DNA from 3 places in the Paenibacillus sp. PSB04 genome. Region 2 is predicted to be linked to each of the others. Evidence: predicted binding sites of a transcription regulator. Region 2 holds the regulator's gene; each other region holds the start of a gene.

Region 1 (4,284 bases), 2.6 Mb from region 2:
TCCATAAAACGTTCGCCTTTAATATTCCGCAGAACGGCGCCTTCGCCCCGAACCGCCTCGGAGATTAAAAACCTCGGAGCACCCGGATAACAAAGAGCGGTCGGGTGAAACTGAATAAACTCCATATCGCGGATCTCAGCCCCTGCCCGATAGGCAATCGCCACACCATCGGCCGTGGCCACTTCCGGATTAGTGGTGTACCGGTAGAGCTGTCCCGCGCCGCCGGAACAAAGCACGGTCGCGTTAGCCTGCACAAAGATCCGCTGTCCATCCGGGCGCTGAACCAGTGCTCCCTTGCACTCGCCGTCTTCTGTAATAACGTCTATTACAAAGTGATGCTCCCATACCTCAATATGATCATGCTCCGCAACCTTCTCCGCCAGCGCTCTGACAATTTCGTAGCCGGTCGCGTCCCCGTTGGCATGCAAAATTCGCCGGTGGCTGTGCGCGCCTTCCTGTGTCAGGGCAAGCTCCCCGTTCTCCAGGTCAAACGTTGTGCCGAGCCGGATCAGCTCCTTGACGCCCTCCGGGCCTTCATTGACCAAGAGGTCCACCGAGGAGGACGAACACAGCCCTGCACCCGCCATCAGCGTATCCTGCCGGTGATACTGAGGGGAATCATCCTCCGAAATGACCGCGGCAATCCCCCCTTGTGCATACCGGGTGTTGCTTTCGAGCAGTGCCTTTTTCGTGATCATGATGACGTGCCGGTCCTTGCTTGCCTGAATCGCCGTATACAACCCGGCTATGCCCGAGCCGATGACGATGACATCCGTCTTGGTCCGGGGCAAAGTCTGCAGATCAAAGTCAACCAGATATTGTGGAATCATGTGCCTGTTCACCTGTCTTAAGAGAAAGAGTAGCGCATGCTACTGTACTTGTAACATGCGCTCTAAAGAAGTTCTGGCTTTATCTGCAACAACCGGCGGCACGTAGATTTGCGGCTTCATGGTTTCCAGACACTTCACCAGTTTTTTCAGATTGTTCACCTTCATGTTCGGGCATACCAAAAACTTGGTGGCGAAATGAAACTCCTTATCCGGGCTATCGAGACGAAGCTGGTATCCGGTACCGTCTTCGGTTCCGACGATAAACTGTTTGCTGCTTGATTTTTTGCAGTATTCCAAAATCGCCGTGGTGCTGCCCACGAAATCGCCCATGGCTACGACCTCCGGACGGCATTCCGGGTGTACGACAAACTCGGCGTCGGGATATTTGGCTTTCATCTCCACAACGTCTTTTACCGTCAGCATATCATGCGTATTGCAGTACCCTTCCCAAATGATGAGCTTCTTGTCGGTATGCTGCTGCACATAGTGACCCAAATTTTTGTCCGGTACCCAGATGATCTCATCGGAATCGACCGATTGAATCACCTTTACCGCATTGGAAGAGGTACAGCAAATATCCGTTTCCGCCTTGATCTCTGCCGAAGAGTTGATATACGTAACGACTTTGGCGTTAGGATGCTGCGCTTTCAGTTTGCGGAGTCCGTCCACGTTGACCATATCGGCCATTGGACAGCCTGCACGCTCATCCGGAATCAGCACCGTTTTGTTCGGAGCCAGAATCTTAGCGCTTTCACCCATAAAATGAACGCCGCAGAAGACGATGACTTCCGCATCGGTTTGAGCCGCTTTCTGGGCAAGCAGGAAGGAATCGCCACGGAAATCCGCTACTTCCTGAATTTCATCCCTTTGATAATAATGCGCCAAAATAATGGCGTTTCTTTCCTTCTTCAGCTTAAGCAGCTTCTCCGTCAGTTCCCGCTTTTGTTCCTGCTTATGCTCCAGTGCCAGAGCTTCCACCAGTAACCCACTCCCTCTGAAATCCCATGATTTTACCCGGTTGATGGCTTCATAACCTCATAACATCATGAATAGTTTGTGAAAATTCTCCCAAAGTTGCCCGTTGCAACCTCGAGACCATCTTGTTTATCAACTAATTTACACAAGGTTCACGATACTGTCAATTGACTAAAATGATCTTTATATGCTATCTAGCCGGAAGAAAACAAAGCTTCCCGCTCGATTCCGTCCGATTAGGCCGCCTCGCTTCTGTTTGGAGCTTGCAGCCGCCCCAATCGCTACTATGCCTCAAAAAAAATTAACTGGTGCAACAGAGTTAAGGCGGAACGCTGTCGGCTTTAATGCTTGAACACCTCAAATGTCCGCCGCTCTTATTTCCTGGCAAACGACACAAAAAACCCGGGGACGGCTAACCGTCTCCGGGCTGTTGTTGCATTGGGATTAGGATCTGGATTCCGGCGGTGTTCCGCCGTTGCCCGAACCTGGATTCTCATTCGTTCCATCATTGTTATTTGGAATGTCGCCCGGCGTATCCGTGTTGATATCGCTTGGCGGGTCATTCGGCAAGTTGGATGGAACATCGTTCGGAATTTCTTCCGTTGGCAGGCTGGTATTATCCTTGCCCTGAATGCGTACACGCACGTCACCGACGTTGTCGATGACAGGGGCGCCATGTTCGGAGGAACCTTCATCATTTCCGCTTCCGCCCTCTTTCGGGCCGTCTTCAGAAAGATAACCTTGCTCGATCAGTTCCTTGATCTGTTCAAGCTCTAGCGTCTCCTTCTCAAGCAGCGTGTTCGCGATGAGGTGAACCTCTTTCGAGTACTTGGTCAGCAGGTCTCTCGCCCGCTCGTAGCACTCGTTTGTCATGCGCTGCATTTCCTGGTCGATCTCATAAGCGATCGAATCACTGTAGTTCTGCTCGTGACCGAGGTCACGGCCCAGAAATACCTGACCTTGCGAGGACCCGAACTGAAGCGGTCCAAGCTTCTCGCTCATACCGTATTCCATAATCATGCTGCGGACGATCCCCGTAGCCTGCTGGAAGTCGCTGTATGCGCCTGTTCCGATTTCACCGATAAACAGTTCCTCGGAGACCCGGCCGCCCAGGAGACCCGTCACCTTATCAAGCAGCTCCTGCTTGGTCACAAGCATCCGGTCTTCCTTCGGCATCATGATGACATATCCGCCGGCGCGTCCGCGCGGAATGATCGTTACCTTGTGTACCATATCGGCATGCTCCAAGAAGTAGCCCACAATCGTGTGGCCGGCTTCGTGGTAAGCGACAATCCGCTTCTCCCGGTCGCTGATCACGCGGCTGCGCTTCTCGGTACCGACGATGACACGGTCAATCGCTTCATCAACTTCTCGCATGGAGATGTCTTTACGGTTACGGCGTGCAGCAAGCAGCGCCGCTTCGTTCATCAGGTTCTCCAGCTCGGCGCCGGTAAAACCTGTCGTACGTTTAGCCACAACATCCAGCTTGACGTCTTTGGTCAGAGGCTTGTTGCGTGCATGAACCTTCAGTACTGCCTCGCGGCCTTTCACGTCTGGACGATCGACCGTAATTTGACGGTCAAAACGGCCTGGACGCAGAAGCGCGGGGTCGAGGATGTCGGCACGGTTCGTTGCAGCCACGATGATGATGCCTTCGTTACCGCCGAAACCGTCCATCTCAACGAGGAGCTGGTTCAGCGTCTGTTCGCGTTCGTCATGCCCGCCGCCAAGTCCGGCACCGCGCTGACGACCTACGGCGTCAATCTCGTCAATGAAGATAATACATGGTGCGTTTTTCTTGGCGTTCTCGAACAAGTCACGCACACGGGATGCACCGACCCCGACGAACATTTCCACAAAGTCCGAACCGGAAATACTGAAGAACGGAACTCCGGCTTCACCCGCTACAGCGCGGGCGAGGAGGGTTTTACCTGTACCTGGAGGGCCTACGAGGAGAACCCCTTTAGGAATACGGGCACCTACTGCGGCAAATTTCCGCGGATCCTTCAGGAACTCAACGACTTCGACAAGCTCCTGCTTCTCTTCGTCAGCTCCCGCAACATCCTCAAAGGTAACCCTTTTCTTCTCTTCATTATATAGGCGGGCGCGGCTCTTGCCGAAGTTCATAACCTTGCCCCCGCCTCCCTGCGCTTGATTGAACAGGAAGAAGAAGAGAATAAACATAATAACCAAAGGAATCAGGGAAGAGAGCAGCGTCAGCCAGACGCTTTCGCCTTCCATCTTCTTCTGGGTGAATTTCATGCCGGTTTTGTCACTGGCAGCTACCAGCTCTTCGATTGCAGCATCTGTAGCCGGAGTGTAGGTCGAGAAATTCTCTGATTTAACGTCGGCCGGTTTATTCTTATATTTACCGGTTACCAGATAGGCGTAACCGTCGAATTGAACCGTAATTTCCGATACGTTACCAGCAGCGATTTGCTGGCGCAATTGATCGTATCTAGGGCTGTCAGCAGATTCA
Region 2 (4,284 bases):
TAAAGCAAAAAAAAGTAAACTTTAGATGACAAAAATAAATATTTCGTTAGCGGTTCAAGTCCATTGGTAGGCCATCATGCTTCTGTTCCAGTCCGATTCGATGGATGGTTTTGCGCTTGTCGCGAAACACAAGCATCTCTTCGTTAGATACACGCATCTGACCGCACTTCTATATACCATGTTTTTCAATAAAGAGCAGAAAAATCTTGTTCCAAGCTGAAGCGGGCTGCTGAATTTTACTGAAAAACGCTATCCTCTAATTATAGTACAATCCGGGCTGTTCGTCATATATATCTCTTCAATACAAATAAGAGTATATCACATTGTATATACTAAATCGAAGGTAAAGTGTGAATATATTTTAAATATTATCCTTTGTAAGCCAAAGAACCCCATTTGAGGATGAGGTTCTTTCTGCATGATATGGCCGTTTAAACATAATCATCGATTGGGCAGCGTGAACGGGCTGCCGATTTCCGCTCCGTCGCTGAACCGGTAAAATTGATAGTAATAGTGATCTTTCACCTTGTAGAACAGCTGCCATACGTATTCTCCGTTATAAACACCCGGTACGAGGCGCATGTCTTTGATGCCGGGAATGGTGCTTTTGATTTTGGCCTTCATCTTCTCTTTGGACATACCGCTGCTCAAAAGCTCTTGATGTACGGTATTCTGGCCTTCCTTGGGTTTTCCCTGATCGGTGAACTGCACCCAGACCATGACCTCCTGGCCTGTCTTGTTCGTCCCTTCCACGACCCAGTAGATGCTGTTCTGGTCCCACACCGACTTTTGGGCATCGGCGACCGACACGATTCCGGCTTCCTGCTTCGCTTTGGCAATAGCGGTGTCCTTTTCGCTCCATTGATCCTGCAGCACGTAAATAAAATAACGGTAAGCGCCGAAAATGATCAGCAGCAGGGCGACAATGCCGAGAAAGATCCATTTTTTCTTGTTCTTCAACCTGAACTTCCTTTCTGAAAGGTGAGCTAATCATCCCGGTCTTATCGGGAGAGAAGACCTTCAAAAGCCGCTTGGGCTTCCCTGCGGATGCGTTCCTCGTCCAGGGTGAGACAGCTGCCGTGCTTCACGACCTGCTTCCCGTCCACCCAGACATGCTCAACGTCCTTCGCGCTGGCCGAATAAATGACGTGTGAAATGAAGTCCGTACGCGGCAGAAAATGAGCCTGATCCGTATTCACCGCGATAAAATCCGCCTTCATCCCGGCCTCAAGTGCACCGACTCCCTCCAGGAACAAGGATTGGGCTCCGTAGATCGTGCCCATACGCAGTGCTTCCGCCGCGGGAACCGCCGTCGGATCTCCCGAGACGCCCTTATGTATCAAAGCGGCAAGGCGCATTTCTTCAAACATGTCCAAATTGTTGTTGCTCGCCGCACTGTCGGTTCCCAGGGAAACCGTAATGCCTGCCTGCATCATGTCGGTAACGCGGGCCACACCGCTCGCCAGCTTCAGGTTGCTGCCAGGGTTGTGTGATACCGTCACGTGATGCTTCGCCAAAATGTCGATTTCCTCGTCTGTTAAATGGACCGCGTGTGCCAGAATCGTCGGCCGTGAGAACATGCCGAGCTTCTCCAAATGAATCGCCGGACGCGTTCCATAATCGCGTACGTTCTGCTCCACTTCCGCCTTGGTCTCCGACATATGCGTATGCATCGGCAGATCCAGGTCATGCGCCGCCTGAACGAACTTCTCGATAAAATCAGGAGGGCATGTGTACGGGGCATGCGGAGAAATCATTGCCGTGATCCGGCCGTCTGCCTGCCCGTGCCAGTCCTTGGCGAACTGAATGGCTTCGTTCAGCTTGTGCCGCTGCACATCCTCCGGGCACAGACCGATGACACCCCGGGTCAGGGCAGCGCGCATGCCGGATTCAGTCACCACTTTGCCCACCTGATCCATATGATCGTACATATCGAGGAACGTCGTCGTGCCGCCCTTCAGCATTTCAAGCACGGACAGCGAAGTCCCCCAGCAGACGTCACTGGACGTGAATTTCGCTTCCATCGGCCACATTTTTTCCTGCAGCCATTCCTGGAGCACCATGTCATCTCCGTAACCTCGCAGCAGCGACATGGCGGTATGTCCATGGGTGTTGATCAGGCCCGGCATAAAAAATAAATGCGTGCCGTCGACGACCTGTACGCCTTCCTCCAGCTGCGGCTCATCTTCACCGATATAGGTGATGCGGTCGCCCTCAATGACCATCCAGCCGTGCAATACCGGCTGCTCCGGCCGCAAAACGGCAAAGCTGCCGTTCTTGATGGCCCATTTAGGATTGGCGCTCCGGCTGCTGGAGCTCTTCAAATTGTCCGTCATCTTCCGTGTCGTCCTTTCCGTTGTTCAAATAATAAGCCAGGCTGAGCAAATCCGTCGTAAAATCGGCGGCATGGATCCGGATGCTAGCCGGCGCCTTCAGAATCGTCGGCGCAAAATTCAGAATCGCTTCGATCCCGGCCGCAATCAGCTGATCGGCGACGTTTTGCGCTTCGAAATCCGGGACGGTAATGATCCCGATCCGGATATTTTTGCTTTGTATCGTTTCTTTCAGCTCATCCATGGCCTGTACCGTCAAGGTGTTGATCCGCGTGCCGATTTTGGACGGATTGGCGTCAAACACGGCCACGATCTTCATATTCTCCTTCAGGTAAAAGTTATAGTTGGACAAAGCTTGACCAAGATTCCCCGCTCCGACCAGCACCGCGTTGATCTGCTGGTCCAAATTCAGAATTTGACGGATCTTCTCGATGAGATAGGACACGTCATACCCTATCCCCTTACGGCCAAAATCCCCGAAATACGCCAAATCCTTGCGGATCTGCGCCGGGTTGAGATCCAGCTTCTGCCCGAGCTCCTGGGAGGAGACCGTGGCCACCTCCCGCTTGTTCAGCTCATTTAGATATCTAAGATATATAGGCAATCTGCGGACAACCGCCTCGGATATTTTCTCCGATTTCATGCATGTTCCCCCTATTGAACGGCTTGAATATTTATTTGGTTATATAGATTGAACTAAAGTTGTGCATTGAACTTCCTGTTCTAACCGCTTTAGTTCATTCTATCTAATGGACTCATTTAAGACACACCGTCCTGATGAAGCCATTCAGAGATGCGCGGAACCATCTGGTCTGTCTGCATATGCTCCATTTTCGGTCCAGGCAGCGAGTACAGGAAGTACTTCCCGTAATACGATTCGATGACACGCGTATCGTATACGATGACGATGCCCCGGTCGTGGGCGGTGCGGACCAGCCGCCCGAAGCCCTGCTTGAAGCGGATGACGGCCTGCGGGACCGACAGCTTCATGAACGGGTTCTTCTTCTGGCGCTGCAGCAGCTCGCTCTTCGCTTCCACCAGCGGATGGTTCGGCGGCTGGAACGGGAGCCGGACGATGGCCAGGCACGTCAGCGCTTCACCCGGGATGTCCACGCCTTCCCAGAAGCTGCTCGTTCCAAGCAGCACCGAAGCGCTGCTGTCCGTAAACCGCCGGATCAGCTTCGTGCGGCTGCCGCTGTCTACGCCCTGTCCAAGCACGGCGATGTCGCTTTGTGCAAGGGCTTCTTTCAGCGGCTCGTATACCTGGCGCAGCATGCGGTATGAGGTGAACAGCACCAGCATCCGGCCGTGGGTCGCGATCGCGGCGTCCGCTAGTGAGCGGGCCAGCGTTTCGACAAACAGGGCGTCCCCGACGCTTCCCTTCACGCTTGGAAAATCCCGCGGAATGACGAGCAGCGCCTGGTCCCTGTACCGGAACGGGGACGGAAGCTGGACCGTCACAAGGCGTCCGCTGTCCTGGTCCTCCTGCAGTCCGAGGTTATCGATCATATACTGGAACGATTTATCTACGGATAAGGTGGCGGACGTCAGGATGACGCTCTTTTTCTTATCAAAAAACAGTTCCTTGAGCTGCTTGCTGACGTCAACCGGAACAGCGTACAGCTGGAGCGATTTGCTGCGGAAATGGCCGCTCGCTTCCATCCAGTACACGACGGTTTCGTCGTTCAGCGTCATAAAGAAGCGGAGATTCTCCCGCTCGGAGCTGAGGTCCTTGAGCAGCCCGCCGATATCGGTGATCAGGCTGTCGGAACCGTAATCATCCTGCTCCTCCTTGTATTCGGCCAGCATCTTTTCACCTTTGCGGACGATTTCCCCTACCGTGACAAAGATCTGGTTTTCGAGCGCCGCCAGCGTCTCCCACTCTTTCGGCTTTTTCCCCGGCTGAAGGCGCAGCGTATACTGGCCGCCGTCGCCGGGAGCAGCGTCGCTC
Region 3 (4,284 bases), 550 kb from region 2:
CGATTCGTATTGACCTGGCAATATGCCTCCGGCAACATGAACGATCGCTATAAGCGGATTGTCCTGCATTCAGGGAAAGGCATTGCGGGCATCGTGTTCAAAACCGGCAAGCCGATGCTGATCCAAAATGTGAACACCGATATCGAATCCCGGGATTTGTTCAATTATCCGATCATCGTGGCGGAGCAGCTGAAGAGCCTCGGGGCCATCCCGCTGTGGGAAGCAGCGCGGGTTCAAGGCGTCTTGCTGGTGGGCTACCGCGCGGAGAACCGCCTGACCCAAGCAGCCTTCGACCAGTTCCAGGAGGGACTTGGCAGGGAATTTGGCGCTTTTCATGCGGGGGAGGTGGGACAGCCTTGATTCGGATGACAGATGAACATTTAAATGACCTGCTGAAGAAGATGTATGCGAACAGCATGGAGGCGATCTTTTTTATCGATGAAAAAGGCAGCGTCGTCGCCATGAACCCGGCCGCGGAGAACATTTTGGATATCGACGTGATCGAACGGATGCAGTCCGGCGTCGACGATTCCTTCTGCCAGGCCTGCAAGGGCTACACGGATGAAAAAGACCAGATTTCGTGCTCCAAATGCTATTTGGACTATCCGAAAGGGGATTTTTCCTCGTTCCAGGTCTATCTCCAAACCCGGGGCGAAGGCGTCGTCCCTTATGCAGCCAGCTATCATACCATTGACGAGGAGCGGGGAATCCGCGTGCTCATGCTGTTGGACCTGACTAAACAGCAGAAGACGCAGGAGATGCTCCAGCGCTCGAATCTGCTGAAATACGTCATTAAAGCGCAGGAGGACGAGCGAAAGCGGATTTCCCGGGAACTGCATGACAGTGTCGCCCAGGAGCTGCTCAGCTCGCTTGTGGACCTGCGCGTGGTCAAATATATGGAGGTTGGCGAAGATGTACTGAAGAAGCTGCAGCAGACCGAAGTGTCGCTGACGCGGCTGCTGGACGACATCCGCCATTTATCCGTGGAGCTGCGGCCGGCCTCGCTCGATGACCTGGGACTGGAAGCGGCATTCCGCTCGCATTTCAAATGGATCGAGAAAAACTACGGCCTGCTCGTCGATTTCTCGGCGGAGCTGTCCGCAGCCCGATACGGCAGCGAGATCGAGACCGTGGTCTACCGCGTATGCCAGGAAGCCGTCCTGAACGCGCTGAAATACGCCGGTACCGACGAGGTGCATGTCCGGTTATGCGAAGAGGACGGGGTCCTTCAGCTGACCGTCAAGGATGACGGAACAGGATTCAATATGAATGAGAATGAAGCCAAGGGCACCGGCCTTGGCCTATACGGGATGCGTGAGCGCGCCGAGCTTGTCGGCGGCCAGTTCATGCTGTATTCGGCCATCGGCGGAGGGACGAAGGTGGAGCTGCGCATTCCGTGTTCAGAGGATAACGAGAGGGAGAGGGAGACCGATACACGATGAAAATTGTCATAGCGGATGATCATGCGGTGGTCCGGAGCGGCTTTTCCATGATTCTGAACTACCAGGAGGATATGGAAGTCGTCGCGACGGCCGCTGACGGCATGGAGGCTTACGCCATGGTAGCCAAGCATCAACCGGACGTGCTGCTGATGGACCTCAGCATGCCTCCGGGCGAGAGCGGTCTGATTGCCACGGGCAAGATCAGCAATGATTTTCCGAATACGAAAATACTGATCCTCACCATGTATGATGACGACGACTATTTGTTCCATGTGCTGAAAAACGGCGCCTCCGGTTACGTGCTCAAAAACGCGCCGGATGAAGAACTGGTCTCGGCCATCCGGATGGTGCACAAGGGAGGAACCTACATCCATCCGCAAATGGCCACGTCACTGGTTCGGGAGTATATTAAAAAGGACAGCGAGAGCGCGGACAACGATCCGTTTAACAGCCTCTCCCCCCGGGAAATCGAGATTTTGCCGCTCATCGCCAAAGGCTACGGCAACAAAGAGATTGCGGAGAAGCTGTATGTCTCCGTCAAAACGGTGGAGGCCCATAAGGCCAAAATTATGGAGAAGCTGAACCTGAAAAGCCGGCCGGAGCTGGTGGAGTATGCACTAAAGAAAAAACTGCTGGATTTCTAGCATTTTTAAGGATACCGGGTGTTCCAGCCACAGAATATAGGGAAGTTCCCCTGACGAATTCAGGGAACTTCCCTATTATCTTTGTGAATATCGTCACGTACAATAAGGCATGGGGATCAATGAAGTCAGCCATTTATCATGTTCAGAAAAGGTGGTTGAAATGATCAAAAAAGCGCAGCTGCCGCTGCAGACGATGAATTTGGTGCTTGGATTTATGGTATGGGTCATCATTTCCGCATTGCTGCCGTTCATTCGGGAGGACATATCCATCCCGGCGGACCGGCTGGCGATCCTGACCGCGATCCCGGTGGTGCTGGGCTCGGTGCTCCGTTTGCCGCTGGGATACTACGCCAACGTCCTGGGCGCACGGATCGTGTTTATCGCAAGCTTTATTCTGCTGCTGTTCCCGGTTTATTTTATCAGCACGGCCACATCCTTTACGCATCTTGTGATCGGCGGCCTGTTCTTGGGTATCGGAGGAGCCGTCTTCTCGGTCGGTGTCACCTCGCTCCCTAAATATTATTCGAAAGAAAAGCTGGGCTTGGTCAATGGAATTTATGGAATGGGCAATGTCGGTACAGCCATTACCACCTTTGCCGCACCTGTCGTTGCTACGCAAATCGGGTGGGAGCGTACCGTCCAGCTGTATTTAATTCTGCTGCTCGCGTTTGCGGTGCTGAACGTATTCTTGGGTGACCGCAAAGAAACGAAGGTCAAAACGCCGCTCATGGAGCAGATCAAAGGCGTCTATAAAAACGATAAGCTGTGGTATTTTTCATTGTTCTATTTCATCACCTTCGGTTCGTTCGTTGCGTTTACGGTTTACCTTCCCAACTTCCTGGTTACGAATTTTGAGCTGGCGAAGGTGGATGCGGGGATGCGCACGGCCGGTTTCATCGTGGTGGCGACCTTCCTGCGGCCGGTGGGCGGGTGGCTGGCGGACCGCTTTAAGCCGCTGTTCCTGTTAATGGGTGTATTCGTCGGACTTACGATTGCAGCCATCATCTTGGCGTTCTCTCCGTCGATCGGCCTCTATACCGTGGGTTGCTTAACCATCGCGGTAGGCGCCGGACTTGGCAACGGGATCATTTTTAAACTGGTGCCGCTGTATTTCAACAAGCAGGCGGGGATCGTGAACGGGATCGTGTCCATGATGGGCGGCCTTGGCGGCTTCTTCCCGCCGCTGATGCTTTCCTTCATTCATTCGGTGACCGGGCAGTATTCCATCGGGTTCATGGCGCTATCCCAGGTAGCGCTCGCCAGCCTCGTCATCGTTGTCTGGATGTTTTATCAAGATAAACTGGCCGTTTCCTCGGAGGTGTTCAATTCCACAGGGCAAGGCATTCTCGTGACGGACCTGAGCGGAAAGATCCATGCCGTGAACCCGGCATTCACGAAGCTGACGGGCTACACGGAGGAGGAAGTGATCGGCAAAAATCCGAGCATCCTGAAGTCCGGCCGTCAATCCGGTGATTTCTACAGCACCATGTGGGCGGAAATCAAGGAGCGGGGAAGCTGGCAGGGGGAGATCTGGAACCGTCGAAAAAATGGCGAGGAGTATTTAGAGTTATTAATCATTAATGCAGTTAAAGATGATGCCGGAGACGTTATCCAATATGTCGGAACGTTCAGCGATATTACGAACAAGCCTACAAACGACCGCTATGGAGGCGGAAGCTCAAAGCTGAAAAGCAGTCCGCAGCTGCAAGGATAAAGCGGGCTGAAGCATGTACGGCTATACGAAGGAGGAAGGAAACATGGCGGCGAACCCCCATTTGGATCAGCTGGCTAGACCGATGCGCGACCTGCGGATTTCCGTGACGGACCGATGCAATTTCCGCTGCACATACTGCATGCCGAAGGAGATCTTCGGGGATGATTATGCCTTCATGCCCAAGGAGCAGCTGCTGTCATTTGAGGAAATTACACGGGCAGCTAAGTTATACGCTTTGCTTGGCGTCCGAAAGATTCGCCTGACCGGCGGTGAGCCCCTGCTGCGCCGTGGACTTACCGAGCTCATTCGTATGCTTGCTGCTATTCCGGGGATTGATGATATCGGGCTGACGACGAACGGCCTACTGCTTGGGGGGCAGGCAGAGAGCCTCTATCATGCCGGGCTTCGCCGGGTGAATGTAAGCCTGGATGCGCTCGATCTGGAACGCTTCGGCCTTATCAACGGAAGGGGCATACAGCCGTCT

The links. The regulator Rex, encoded in region 2, represses fermentation and respiration genes when NADH is low (regulators of the CRP and FNR family bind a similar motif). The targets are predictions, from matches to a motif close to TTGTGAAATATTTCACAA.
Region 1: the regulator Rex is predicted to act here: its motif matches at 1,885-1,902, upstream of nadA (quinolinate synthase NadA).
Region 3: the regulator Rex is predicted to act here: its motif matches at 2,168-2,185, upstream of K2F33_RS21190 (nitrate/nitrite transporter).

The regions. Positions count from the first base shown of each region.
Region 1 is NZ_CP081301.1:1,400,841-1,405,124, reverse strand. Features, by position in the region: gene nadB (L-aspartate oxidase) at 1-830, opposite strand, end outside; gene nadA (quinolinate synthase NadA) at 870-1,808, opposite strand; gene ftsH (ATP-dependent zinc metalloprotease FtsH) at 2,250-4,284, opposite strand, start outside.
Region 2 is NZ_CP081301.1:4,023,623-4,027,906, reverse strand. Features, by position in the region: gene K2F33_RS18720 (cell wall elongation regulator TseB-like domain-containing protein) at 442-960, opposite strand; gene K2F33_RS18715 (amidohydrolase) at 1,002-2,336, opposite strand; gene K2F33_RS18710 (redox-sensing transcriptional repressor Rex) at 2,290-2,976, opposite strand; gene dinG (ATP-dependent DNA helicase DinG) at 3,093-4,284, opposite strand, start outside.
Region 3 is NZ_CP081301.1:4,574,286-4,578,569, forward strand. Features, by position in the region: gene K2F33_RS21175 (GAF domain-containing protein) at 1-360, shown strand, start outside; gene K2F33_RS21180 (sensor histidine kinase) at 357-1,442, shown strand; gene K2F33_RS21185 (response regulator transcription factor) at 1,439-2,086, shown strand; gene K2F33_RS21190 (nitrate/nitrite transporter) at 2,247-3,800, shown strand; gene moaA (GTP 3',8-cyclase MoaA) at 3,844-4,284, shown strand, end outside.